Regions from separate parts of the Rhodococcus sp. S3 genome, predicted to be linked through region 1. Evidence: riboswitches for the same ligand, from Rfam matches in the RefSeq annotation. Region 1 holds a riboswitch; the other holds the start of a gene.
The links. A riboswitch is a leader RNA that binds a small molecule or an ion and turns the genes downstream of it on or off. The one in region 1 is predicted to bind S-adenosylmethionine.

Region 1 (5,480 bases):
GGCCGCGAAGGTCACTCGGCTGCTCGGCATCCGCGCGGTACTCGCCCGCAGCTTCGAACGCATCCACCGCACCAATCTGGTCGCAATGGGTGTCCTGCCGATCCAGTGGCAGGGACCTGCCCCGGAAAACTTCGACGGCAGTGAGGAGATCGACCTGCTCGGACTGGCCGATCTCGGATCGACCACCGAGATCACCGTCCGGGTCCGCCGTGCGGACGAGATCGTGTGGGAGGGCACGGCGCTCTGCCGGATCGACACTCCCCTCGAGTGGGAATGGCTGCGCGCCGGGGGTCTGTTCGGCCACCTGCTGACCGAGCAGACGGAGCGGCAGCGGGCAACGGAGCCCGAACCGGTGGGCGCGCACCGGTAGACGAGTGGATCGATGGGGACGTCCTCCGAGGAGGACGTCCCCATCGTCATGTCGGGTCCGCCGGAGCGACGCGGGCGACGGTGCGGGCCCGCACGATCAGATGACGGAGCGGCGGGACGGAACCCTCCGCTCGACCGTTCCTCCGGTCACCGTCGAGCTCGGCCCGCCGCACCCGGTACCGCTCGCGCAGCACCGCGGCGCGCAGGGCGGCGGTGACACCAGGGAAGCGACCGCGACGGCCCACTCCGACGGTGCCGAGGAGCAGGACGGCAGCCGGCAGCACTATCCAGGCGTACAGGACGGCGGCGGAGGCGATCGCCTCGGCGACGGCGTCCTCGTCGAGTGCCGCCCACACGATTCCCGCACCGACCACGACGTAGAGGGTGCCAGCCAGGGCCGCGGACAGGACGGCGCCGACGTATCGGCGGAGCAACCAGCAGCGGACCGTCCACAGCACGAGGACGACGGCCGTGAACATCGTGATCGCGGACGTGACCACCACGAAAGCGACGTCCGAGGAGTCCAGGAGGAGTCCGGAACCCGACTCGTCGTCGAACACCACGATCATGAGGAGCCCCGTCACCACCGTGACGACAGCCAGGATCGCGAGTTCGACGGCGAGCGCCGCGAAGGGGTGGCCGGCGACCCGCGGGTCGCCCGGTCGCAGCCTCGCTGCCGTGGCGAGCAATTCACGCCGGCGCAGCAGCGACGCCTCCCGGCGCAGACGACGGCGGGCACCGACGCCACGCTGGGTCGCGAGAAACAGGTCCTGGCTGAGCACGACGATCACGAAGACTGCCGGGAACAGCAGCAGCGCCGCCAGATCCACGGAGTGCGGGAGGCCGTCGAGCAGCGCAGCGACGAAGGTCATCGTCGCCCCGACGCCGAACACCGACCCGCACAGTTCGAGGTGTTCGAGGCGCAGCGCTTCGGTCGACCGGGACGAACCCTCCGCAGTGATGGCCGGTCCGAGCGACCACGCGATGAGATTGAGCGCGATGACGAGGGCGGCGAGCACCCCGAGGACGGCGGCGGCCTCACCCATCGTGAGGGTGGTGAGCACGCCGCTGCGCACCGGCGTGGACCGGTCGTAGGCCAGTTCGTCGGTGCGGCGGGCGACCGCGTGGATCAGATTCGGTGCGAGCGCGACGGGCAGGTAGGCGAGCGCCGAGCCGAACATCAGCATCCACACCCGGGTCCAGAACCGCCGGCGGGCGTGCGCTCCGCCGCGGGCTTCGGAGTCGGTGGCAGTGGTGGTCACGGCCGTCCTCCTCCCGGGCCTGACGGTGATGCGACTGACAGTGGTACACGAAACGGTAGCCGGTGCCGGGAGTGCTCGGGAACACGACACGGGACGCCCGATTCGGGCGTCCCGTGTACGTGCTGTCGAGAACGGAGCGGAAGGTCAGGCGCGAGCCTTCTGCAGGTTCTCGTCGAGTGCGGCGAGGAACTCCTCGGTGGTCAGCCAGCCCTGCTCGGGGCCGACGAGCAGGGCGAGGTCCTTGGTCATCTGACCGGCTTCGACGGTCTTGATGACGACATCCTCGAGCTGCTGCGCGAACTCGATGACCTCGGGGGTGTTGTCCAGCTTGCCGCGGTGCTCGAGGCCACGGGTCCAGGCGAAGATCGACGCGATCGGGTTGGTCGACGTCGGCTTGCCCTGCTGGTGCTGACGGTAGTGCCGGGTGACGGTGCCGTGTGCGGCCTCCGCCTCGACGGTCTTGCCGTCCGGGGTCATCAGGACGGAGGTCATCAGACCCAGCGAGCCGTAGCCCTGCGCGACGGTGTCGGACTGGACGTCGCCGTCGTAGTTCTTGCAGGCCCAGACGTAGCCGCCCTCCCACTTGAGGGACGATGCGACCATGTCGTCGATGAGGCGGTGCTCGTAGGTGAGACCGGCGGCGTCGAACTCCGCCTTGAACTCTTCCTCGTAGATCCGCTGGAACTCGTCCTTGAACATGCCGTCGTAGGCCTTCAGGATCGTGTTCTTGGTCGACAGGTAGACCGGGTAGTTGCGCTGCAGGCCGTACGAGAGCGAGGCGCGCGCGAAGTCCTGGATGGACTTCTTGTAGTTGTACATACCCATCACGACGCCGCCGTCCTCGGGGATCCGGCAGACCTCGTGCTGGATCGGCTCGCTGCCGTCCTCGGGCGTGAAGGTGATGGTGACGGTGCCCGGGCGGTCGACCTTGAAGTCGGTGGCGCGGTACTGGTCGCCGAACGCGTGGCGGCCGACGATGACGGGCTTGGTCCAGCCCGGCACCAGGCGCGGCACGTTCGAGATGATGATGGGCGCGCGGAAGATGGTGCCGCCGAGGATGTTACGGATGGTGCCGTTGGGCGACCGCCACATCTTCTTCAGGCCGAACTCCTCGACACGCGCTTCGTCGGGGGTGATGGTGGCGCACTTGACGCCGACGTTGTGCTTCTTGATGGCGTTCGCCGCGTCGACCGTCACCTGGTCGTCGGTGGCGTCGCGGTTCTCCACGCCGAGGTCGTAGTACTCGAGATCCACGTCCAGGTACGGGTGGATCAGCTTGTCCTTGATGAACTGCCAGATGATGCGGGTCATCTCGTCGCCGTCGAGCTCGACGACCTTACCTTCAACCTTGATCTTGGACATATGCGCTTCGTGTCCTCCTAGGACGTTTCTGTAGGTCCCCAATCGACCGCACTTTGTGGGTGCGGTCGCCGTCGGCTCGCGAGCAGCGAGCATGGCCGTGTCCACGTCCTGGACCGCGGCCAAACATGACAAGCGTACTGCTATTGCCGACGACCGCAAAGCACCTCGTCCCAGCCCCACGCCCTACCGACCGGTAACTTTCCTGCTGGTCAGGGATGTTCAGAGGGTGCATAAGACCCTGCGACGGAGAGTCGCTAGACTGCCGGGAAAGTCATGAGTGCCAGCGTCAAGCCCCGGCTTGCTGGCCGGCAACCCTCCGACCGGGGTGGGGTGCTCCGGGTGATGACACGGTCGGTGGAACCCCACCGACAAGCCTGTTGTCGGGAGGACTGAGATGATGATGTGCTGTCGCACCCAAGCCACGATCACACCTCCCATCACCGCCGGAAGGACACGATGACCGACATCCGCAGCCGGCGCTGCCAGCCCACCGCGAGCCTCGAGGCGGTCACCTCTTGACGGCGGGCACCGAGCGGCGTCGCGTCGAACTGCCCCCGGCGGATGGACGCCTCGACACCATCGACATCGGCGATCTCGCGCTCGAGAGCGGCGAGACGCTGCCGAACGTCACGATCGCCGTGCAGAGGTGGGGCGAACTCTCCCCCGCCCGCGACAACGTGGTGCTCGTCGAACACGCCCTCACCGGCGACTCGCACGTCACCGGCCCCGCCGGACCGGAGCATCCGTCCCCCGGCTGGTGGTCGGGCATGGTCGGCCCCGGTGCTCCGATCGACACCGATCGCTGGTGCGTGGTCTCGACGAACATCCTCGGCGGGTGCCGCGGCTCCACCGGGCCCGGCAGCACCGCGCCCGACGGCAAGGCCTGGGGGTCCCGCTTCCCGCTGATCACCGTGCGCGACCAGGTGGCGGCCGAGGTTGCGCTGCTCGACAAGCTCGGCATCGACGTCCTCGCCGCCGTGACCGGCGGATCGATGGGTGGCATGCGCACTCTCGAGTGGATCATCGCGTACCCGGAGCGGGTGCGGGCGTCGCTCGTCCTCGCCACCGGTGCCCGCGCGACCGCCGACCAGATCGGCACCCAGACCGCGCAGATGGCTGCCATCACGGCCGACCCCGACTGGCAGGGCGGCGACTACTACGGCTCTGGGCGGCGTCCCGAAGCCGGGCTCGCCATCGCCCGGACCATCGCGCACCTCACCTACCGGACCGAACTCGAACTCGACACGCGCTTCGGGAATCTCCCCCAGGACGACGAGGACCCGTGGCGTGGGGGCCGGTACGCCGTGCAGAGCTATCTCGAGCACCAGGCGCGCAAGCTCGTCGCGCGCTTCGATCCCGGTACCTACGTGGTGCTGTCCGACGTGATGAACCGGCACGACGTCGGCCGCGGACGCGGCGGCGTCGAGGCCGCACTCGCGTCCACCCCGGTCCCGACGATCGTCGCCGGCGTCGACTCCGACCGGCTGTACCCGCTGCGCCTGCAGCAGGAGATCGCCGATCTGCTCCCGGGATCGGGCGACCTGCGTGTGCTCGTCTCCCGCGACGGGCACGACGGATTCCTCACGGAGGCAGACGAGGTCGCGAAGCTCCTCGTCGAACTGATGAAGCTCGCCGAGGGCTAGTCGGTTCCCAGCGGGTCGATCGACGCGGCGAGCGCCACCACGATTCCGCCGACGACCATCATCGAGGCGACGTCGAACGCCTTGCCGCGTACCGCGAGGACACCGACCTTGTCCTCGTCGAGAGCCCAGCGGAACAGGCCGGCGAGGATCGTGGCGCCGCCGAAGACGAACGCTCCGCGTCGCCACCGGTCGGCGATCACCAAGATCACCGCTGCCGCGATCACCAGGGTGACCGCGAGCAGCGGCAGGTTCAGACGCGTGAATCGCAGAGCCTGAGCCATCTCGTCTCCCGGAGTCGTCGACCTGCTTATCGGGACGCGAGCTGCTCGGCCCGCTCCACGACGTTGGTCAGCAGGAAGGCGCGGGTCAGCGGTCCGACGCCCCCGGGGTTCGGGGACACGAAGCCCGCGACCTCACGCACGTCCGCGGCGACGTCGCCGCGCAGTCCGTCCTCGGTGCGGGAGACACCCACGTCCAGCACAGCGGCGCCGGGCTTGACCATGTCCGCCGTCACCAGGCCGGGAACACCTGCGGCTGCGACGATGATGTCGGCGCGGCGCACCTCTGCGGCGAGGTCGCGGGTGCCGGTGTGGCAGAGGGTGACCGTCGCGTTCTCCGAACGACGGGTCAGCAGCAGACCGATCGGGCGACCGACGGTGACGCCACGACCGACCACCACCACGTGCGCGCCGGCGATCTCCACGTCGTAGCGGCGCAGCAGGTGGATGATGCCGCGCGGCGTGCAGGGCAGCGGAGCCTCCTTGCCGAGCACGAGCCGGCCGAGGTTGACCGGGTGCAATCCGTCGGCGTCCTTGCCCGGATCCATGCGCTCGAGCGCCGCGTT
Region 2 (5,480 bases), 510 kb from region 1:
ACGAGCAGAAGTGGTCCCTCGACCTCGTCTTGGCGTACGCCGAGTGCGGTGTAGGGATGTCGGTGCCGACACCGGAATGGCCCGTCGTCGACGGATCGAGTGTTCAAGGCGCGGCAGTGAGCTCCTTGGCGTCCTTGATGTTGGGCCCCCACAAAACGTCTCTTTGTTCCGTCACAAGCAAGGGAACGCAGCCGAGAGATAGCTCGCTCGTCGATGAAGGTGATGACGATGTCGGCACGGTGGAAGCGACTCCAACTGAATCCGTCGACTCTCACCTCGTCGAATCTGTCTCTGGAACATCGTTCGGAACTGAACCTGCTGGTCTCGAGATTGGCGCAGACGAGCTGGAAGTAACTGGAGAAACTGACGATCGCGCTGACGAATCAATGTCATGTGAGCTCGATGCGTCAGGACCGAGCGCTACTTCGCCCATTGATTATCTGATAGACGAGAATCTCATAGAGGAAGCCGAAACTCTGCCAGAGCCTACCGATTCTCGAGAGGAAGGCGAAGACGTCCGATTCGGTGCTGACGATGGACGCGTCGGGGGAGACCCTCGTGAATTCGATGGCAGTACCGAAGGATCGACCGGAGCCTCGGATCCGACTCGCGAGGACAACGAGAATGGCAAGGGAGAGGACGGCAAATCACCAGGCGGCAAGACTGCAGACGAGACGAAGGCCGCGGAGGGCGACGACAACTCCGAAACGTCCGACAGTGCGGTCGACGAAGCCCGGGAATCTGAGGTCGATGGCAAGGATATTGGTTCAGTCGAAGACGCGACCTCGACAGCGCCGACGACCATATCCGCCACGCCGCCTGGCGAGCCCGCACCTACACCGGCACCTGTCCAGACGCCGGCTCCCAACGGACCCTCGACTCCGAGTCGCGTGAGTGCTCGAGTTCCGTTCTCGATGGTCGCTTCGGATGGAAGTGTTCTCGGCACTGCGACCGTTCGTGACGTCTCACGCAGCAGCGGATGCGTCGCGGTTCTCCTGGAGGTCGAGACGTCCGATGGTTCGGGGAGCACGCAGCTGAACGGAGTACGCGCCCGGGACTTCCGTGAGGTACTTCCGGACGGAGGTACGGCTCCGGTCGGCTCACCGACCGCGTCGTGTGGCGGTGGTGCCTCGATGCCGGCCTCTTTCTCTCCGAACTCCACCTATACGGGATGGGTGACGTTCGATGTCCTCAACGGTGGAAACGCGGTGATGCTGCGTCCGTCCGGCACGGCCGGTTGGATCTTCACTCTTCCGTCGGCGCCCGCGGTCTCTGTACCGACTTCGGTGACGGCGACTCCTGCGACGACCGGAGCGGACGTGCCGGACGAAGAAGCGTCTACCGAACCGGCAGAGGAAGCCGCGCGCCCAACCGCTGCACCCGCAGCAGACGACAACGTGGACGAATAGCACGCCAGGCAGGAGGTGATCACAGTGCGTGCGGCCGAACCTGCCGGTAGGGGCGCGCGTCTGCTGGTGATCTCTTGCATCGTCGGCCTGGTTTCGGCGTGCGGATTCGGATCGCATCTACATCCGCCGCCGGACCGAGCCGGGATTCAGGGAAACTTCGGCATCGACCAGAGCGAGTCAGGCTCCTGGGGAGAGTACGGGACCCGAGAAGGCGCCGGACGATTCGAGTTCTCCATCGACCCGCTCTCTCTCCAACCAGGTGAGCCGGTCTATGCGCCGGTTGCGTTACGAACGCTTCCGACGGTGACGACGCCGGTAACGATCATGTTGAGACCACCGTTGACGACACCGAACTCGGTTGCGGGGGTTCTGCGGTACTCCGTATCGGAGGCTCCCGCATCGTCCTGCAACGCGGGAGGTTTCGGATCTCCGACTGTGGTCGACGGTCAACCGCTCACGGCGACGGGCGGCAGCCTCATGCTCGAACCGAAGGTTGTGCGGACTCTGTGCTTCCGTGTAGAGATTCCCGCCGGCACGCCACCGCACGACTTCGCCGGGCTCGCCGACACCGTGGCGTTGTGGGAGTTCCGAGCCGAGGGCGAGGACCCTCCACGCCCACCGAAGCCTGCCCCCGACCGGTGTCATTCGCACTCCGGGCCCTTCGTATTCGGAGGCGGATGGTACTTCGTGCATTGCTGGTTCCTGCGACGGCATTGGGGGGCACCTGTGGGTGGGAGCGCGCTGAGGTCGACCGCAGGTCACCACGTTCGCGTCTCTCAGATGACTGCGCTCTCCCGTCCGAAGCGTGTAGGGATCGGCGCGGCTACAGTCTGATGCCGGAGCGGGGTGTTCTCACCGTCTTCGCGGAGACGGGTCAGGCGAGCAGTCGGTACAGGCCGATCAACCCGACCACGACGATCACCGCACGCAGCGCCACCGGCGACAGGCGTCGGCCGTAATGGGAGCCGAGATAACCACCGATCAAGGAGCCCACGGCGATCAGCGCGGCCACGGTCCAGTTGATCCGGTCGAACGCCACCAGGATGTATGCGGATGCGGCCACGATGTTCACGACCAGCGACAGAAGGTTCTTCGCTGCGTTCTGTCGCTGGATGTGGTCGTGCAGCAATGCTCCGAACAGGCCCATCAGCAGAATGCCCTGTGCCGCCGTGAAGTAGCCGCCGTAGATGCCGACGGCGAAGGTGCCGACGACGAGCAACGTCATCCGCACCGGCCCGAGACGGCCGTCGGCGTCGCCACCTGTCCGGCGAGCCACCCACGCCTGGATCTTCGGCTGGAACACGACGAGTGTGAGTGCCAGGAGAAGCAGGATCGGCACGACCGTCTCGAAGACGGTCTCCGGCAGGTGGAGCAGGAGCCACGCTCCGACCAACGCCCCGCAGAACGACGCCGGGATCTGCCATTGCAACCGTTCCCATTGCCCGCGCAGTTCGCGCCGATACCCCCAGGTGCCCGATACGCCTCCCGCGACCAGGCCGATCGCGTTGGACATCGTCGCGGTCACCGGGGGTACACCGAACGCGACGAGCGTCGGGAAGGTGATGAGGGTGCCGGATCCGACGAGGGAGTTGATCGCTCCGGCGCCGAGCCCGGCCAATGCGACGAGGAAAAGTTCGAGCGGGGTCACCGAGGCGAGTCTACGGCGTGCCGAAACCGGCCTTGTTGTCGATGTCGGGGCACCACGTCGACATCTACATCGGTCTCGACGAGGGACGGTATTTCCGCCACGGTGAGAGAAAGCCTGTCCACGACGCGCCGCACTCCGTAGGTTGAGCAGCGACCATCCAGAGCGACCGAGAGACCTGGCTCCACGACGTCGCAGCAACCCCCCGTGCGCGGGTGCGGGTGCTACCGCCGGGATCGATGGAGGAACGAGCATGACCCGCTGGACCGAGCGCGCCTCGTGGTGCCGCCTGCACATCGACCTGTGCCGCGGTACTTCGCACCGGTGTCGTCGCTGACGTAGACCGCCCGTCGTCCTTCGCCGCGTGAGTCCCGGCCCGTCCGCAGGGGGACGGGCCGGGACTCACGTCTGCACCCCCGCACCCCCGCATTCCCGAAAGGCCCATCCCGATGGCTCCCGCCCCCAGGACGTCGCCGTGAGCACGTCCACCGATCTCCGCATCCCCGACGCCCCGGCCGACCACACCGACGACGAGGACCTGGCCGTCGCCCGGAAACGGCATCCGTGGCGCTGGGTGATCAGCGCTGCCGTGCTGATCCTCGTCGCCCAGTTCGTGCACGGCCTGGTCACCAACCCCGGCTGGGACTGGGCGACCTTCGCGCAGTACTTCACCGCGTCGTCCGTGCTGTCCGCACTGTGGATGACGATCGAACTGACACTGTGGGGCACGGTCCTCGGCTTCGCTCTCGGTGTGCTCCTCGCGGTCGGCCGGTTGTCGAACAATCCTGTTCTGCAAGTGGTCTCGTGGACGTACATCTGGGCGTTCCGATCGATCCCGCTCATCGTCCAGCTACTGTTCTGGTTCAACATCGCGTACCTGTACAAGACGCTGTCGATCGGCATCCCCTTCGGGCCGGCCTTCTTCGAGTTCGGTGTGGCCGGGGTGATCTCGGGATTCACAGCCGCCGTCATCGGTCTGGCGCTCCACCAGGCGGCCTACTCCGCCGAGATCATCCGCGCCGGCATCATCTCCGTCGACCACGGTCAGATCGAGGCCGCCAACGCGCTCGGCATCCCGCGTTACCGGCAGTTCATGAAGATCGTTCTCCCGCAGGCCATGCGGGCGATCCTTCCGAACGCCGCAAACGAGGTGATCAGCCTGTTCAAGGGCACCTCGATCGTCTCCACCATGGCCATCGCCGAACTCTTCTACCAGGTACAGGTGATCTTCGGTCGCACCGGACGCGTCGTTCCGATGCTCATGGTCGCGACCGTCTGGTACATCATCCTCACCACGATCCTGTCGATCGGGCAGTACTACGTCGAACGGCACTACGCCCGCGGTTCGGCACGCGCACTGCCGCTCACCCCGTGGCAGCGCGTGGTCGCGAAATACCGCGAGATCCGCGACAGCGGCATCGGTGCACCCCGAGGAGCGACGAAGTGACCGCCACCCGGGACGACGTCGACCACGTCGTCGACGTGCGCGGAGTCCACAAGTCGTTCGGCGCACTCGAAGTTCTCAAAGGCATCGACCTGCAGCTGCGCAAGGGCACGGTCACCGTGATCCTCGGACCGTCCGGCTCCGGGAAATCCACCCTCCTGCGCACCCTCAACCACCTCGAGAAGGTCGACCGCGGCACCGTCCGCATCGACGGTGAACTCATCGGCTACAAACGGCGCGGAAACAAGCTGCACGAGTTGCGTGCCCGCGACATCCTCCGCCAGCGCTCCCGCATCGGCTTCGTCTTCCAGAACTTCAACCTGTTCCCGCACCTGACCGCACTCGAGAACGTCGTCGAGGCGCCGGTATCGGCGCAGGGGCGCGACCGGGCGGAGGTCGAGGCCGAGGCTCGCGCCCTGCTCGACCGTGTCGGTGTGGGCGACAAACTGCACGACTATCCGAAACAGTTGTCCGGCGGCCAACAGCAGCGCGTCGCGATCGCGCGGGCCCTGGCCCTGCGACCCGCCGTGATCCTCTTCGACGAACCCACCTCGGCTCTCGACCCCGAACTCGTCGGCGAGGTTCTCGCCGTCATCCGCGACCTCGCCGGCGACGGCGCGACCCTCGTGATCGTCACGCACGAGATCGGTTTCGCCCGTGAGGTCGCCGACACCGTCGTCTTCATGGACGGCGGCGTCATCGTCGAACAGGGACCACCCCACGTGGTCCTCGACAACCCGCAGCAGGAACGCACCGCGTCGTTCCTGTCTCGCGTTCTCTGATTCCCCCTCCCCACCACAGCATTCGAGAAGGTAACGATGTTCGCTTCCTCCCCCCGGGTCCGCCTGCTGACCTCGGCCCTGACCGCCGTCGCTCTCCTGGGCGCCGCGGCCTGCAGTTCCGACGCAGAGGCCGGTACCGACACCGACGCCACGGCGGCCGGCTACAACCTCACCGCGGACCAGAACCGCATCACCACCGA

Region 2: linked by a shared signal. The riboswitch ahead of AC0LPE_RS19010 (amino acid ABC transporter permease) and the one ahead of metX (homoserine O-acetyltransferase MetX) in region 1 are both predicted to bind S-adenosylmethionine.

The regions. Positions count from the first base shown of each region.
Region 1 covers NZ_CM177074.1:3,591,056-3,596,535, forward strand. Annotated here, with positions in the region: gene AC0LPE_RS16830 (hypothetical protein) at 1-370, shown strand, start outside; gene AC0LPE_RS16835 (hypothetical protein) at 417-1,631, opposite strand; gene AC0LPE_RS16840 (NADP-dependent isocitrate dehydrogenase) at 1,776-2,993, opposite strand; SAM riboswitch class IV at 3,263-3,374, shown strand; gene metX (homoserine O-acetyltransferase MetX) at 3,509-4,636, shown strand; gene AC0LPE_RS16850 (DUF3017 domain-containing protein) at 4,633-4,917, opposite strand; gene AC0LPE_RS16855 (bifunctional methylenetetrahydrofolate dehydrogenase/methenyltetrahydrofolate cyclohydrolase) at 4,944-5,480, opposite strand, start outside.
Region 2 covers NZ_CM177074.1:4,096,837-4,102,316, reverse strand. Annotated here, with positions in the region: gene AC0LPE_RS19020 (hypothetical protein) at 1-1,409, shown strand, start outside; gene AC0LPE_RS19015 (sulfite exporter TauE/SafE family protein) at 2,284-3,057, opposite strand; SAM riboswitch class I at 3,208-3,300, shown strand; gene AC0LPE_RS19010 (amino acid ABC transporter permease) at 3,530-4,501, shown strand; gene AC0LPE_RS19005 (ATP-binding cassette domain-containing protein) at 4,498-5,280, shown strand; gene AC0LPE_RS19000 (transporter substrate-binding domain-containing protein) at 5,317-5,480, shown strand, end outside.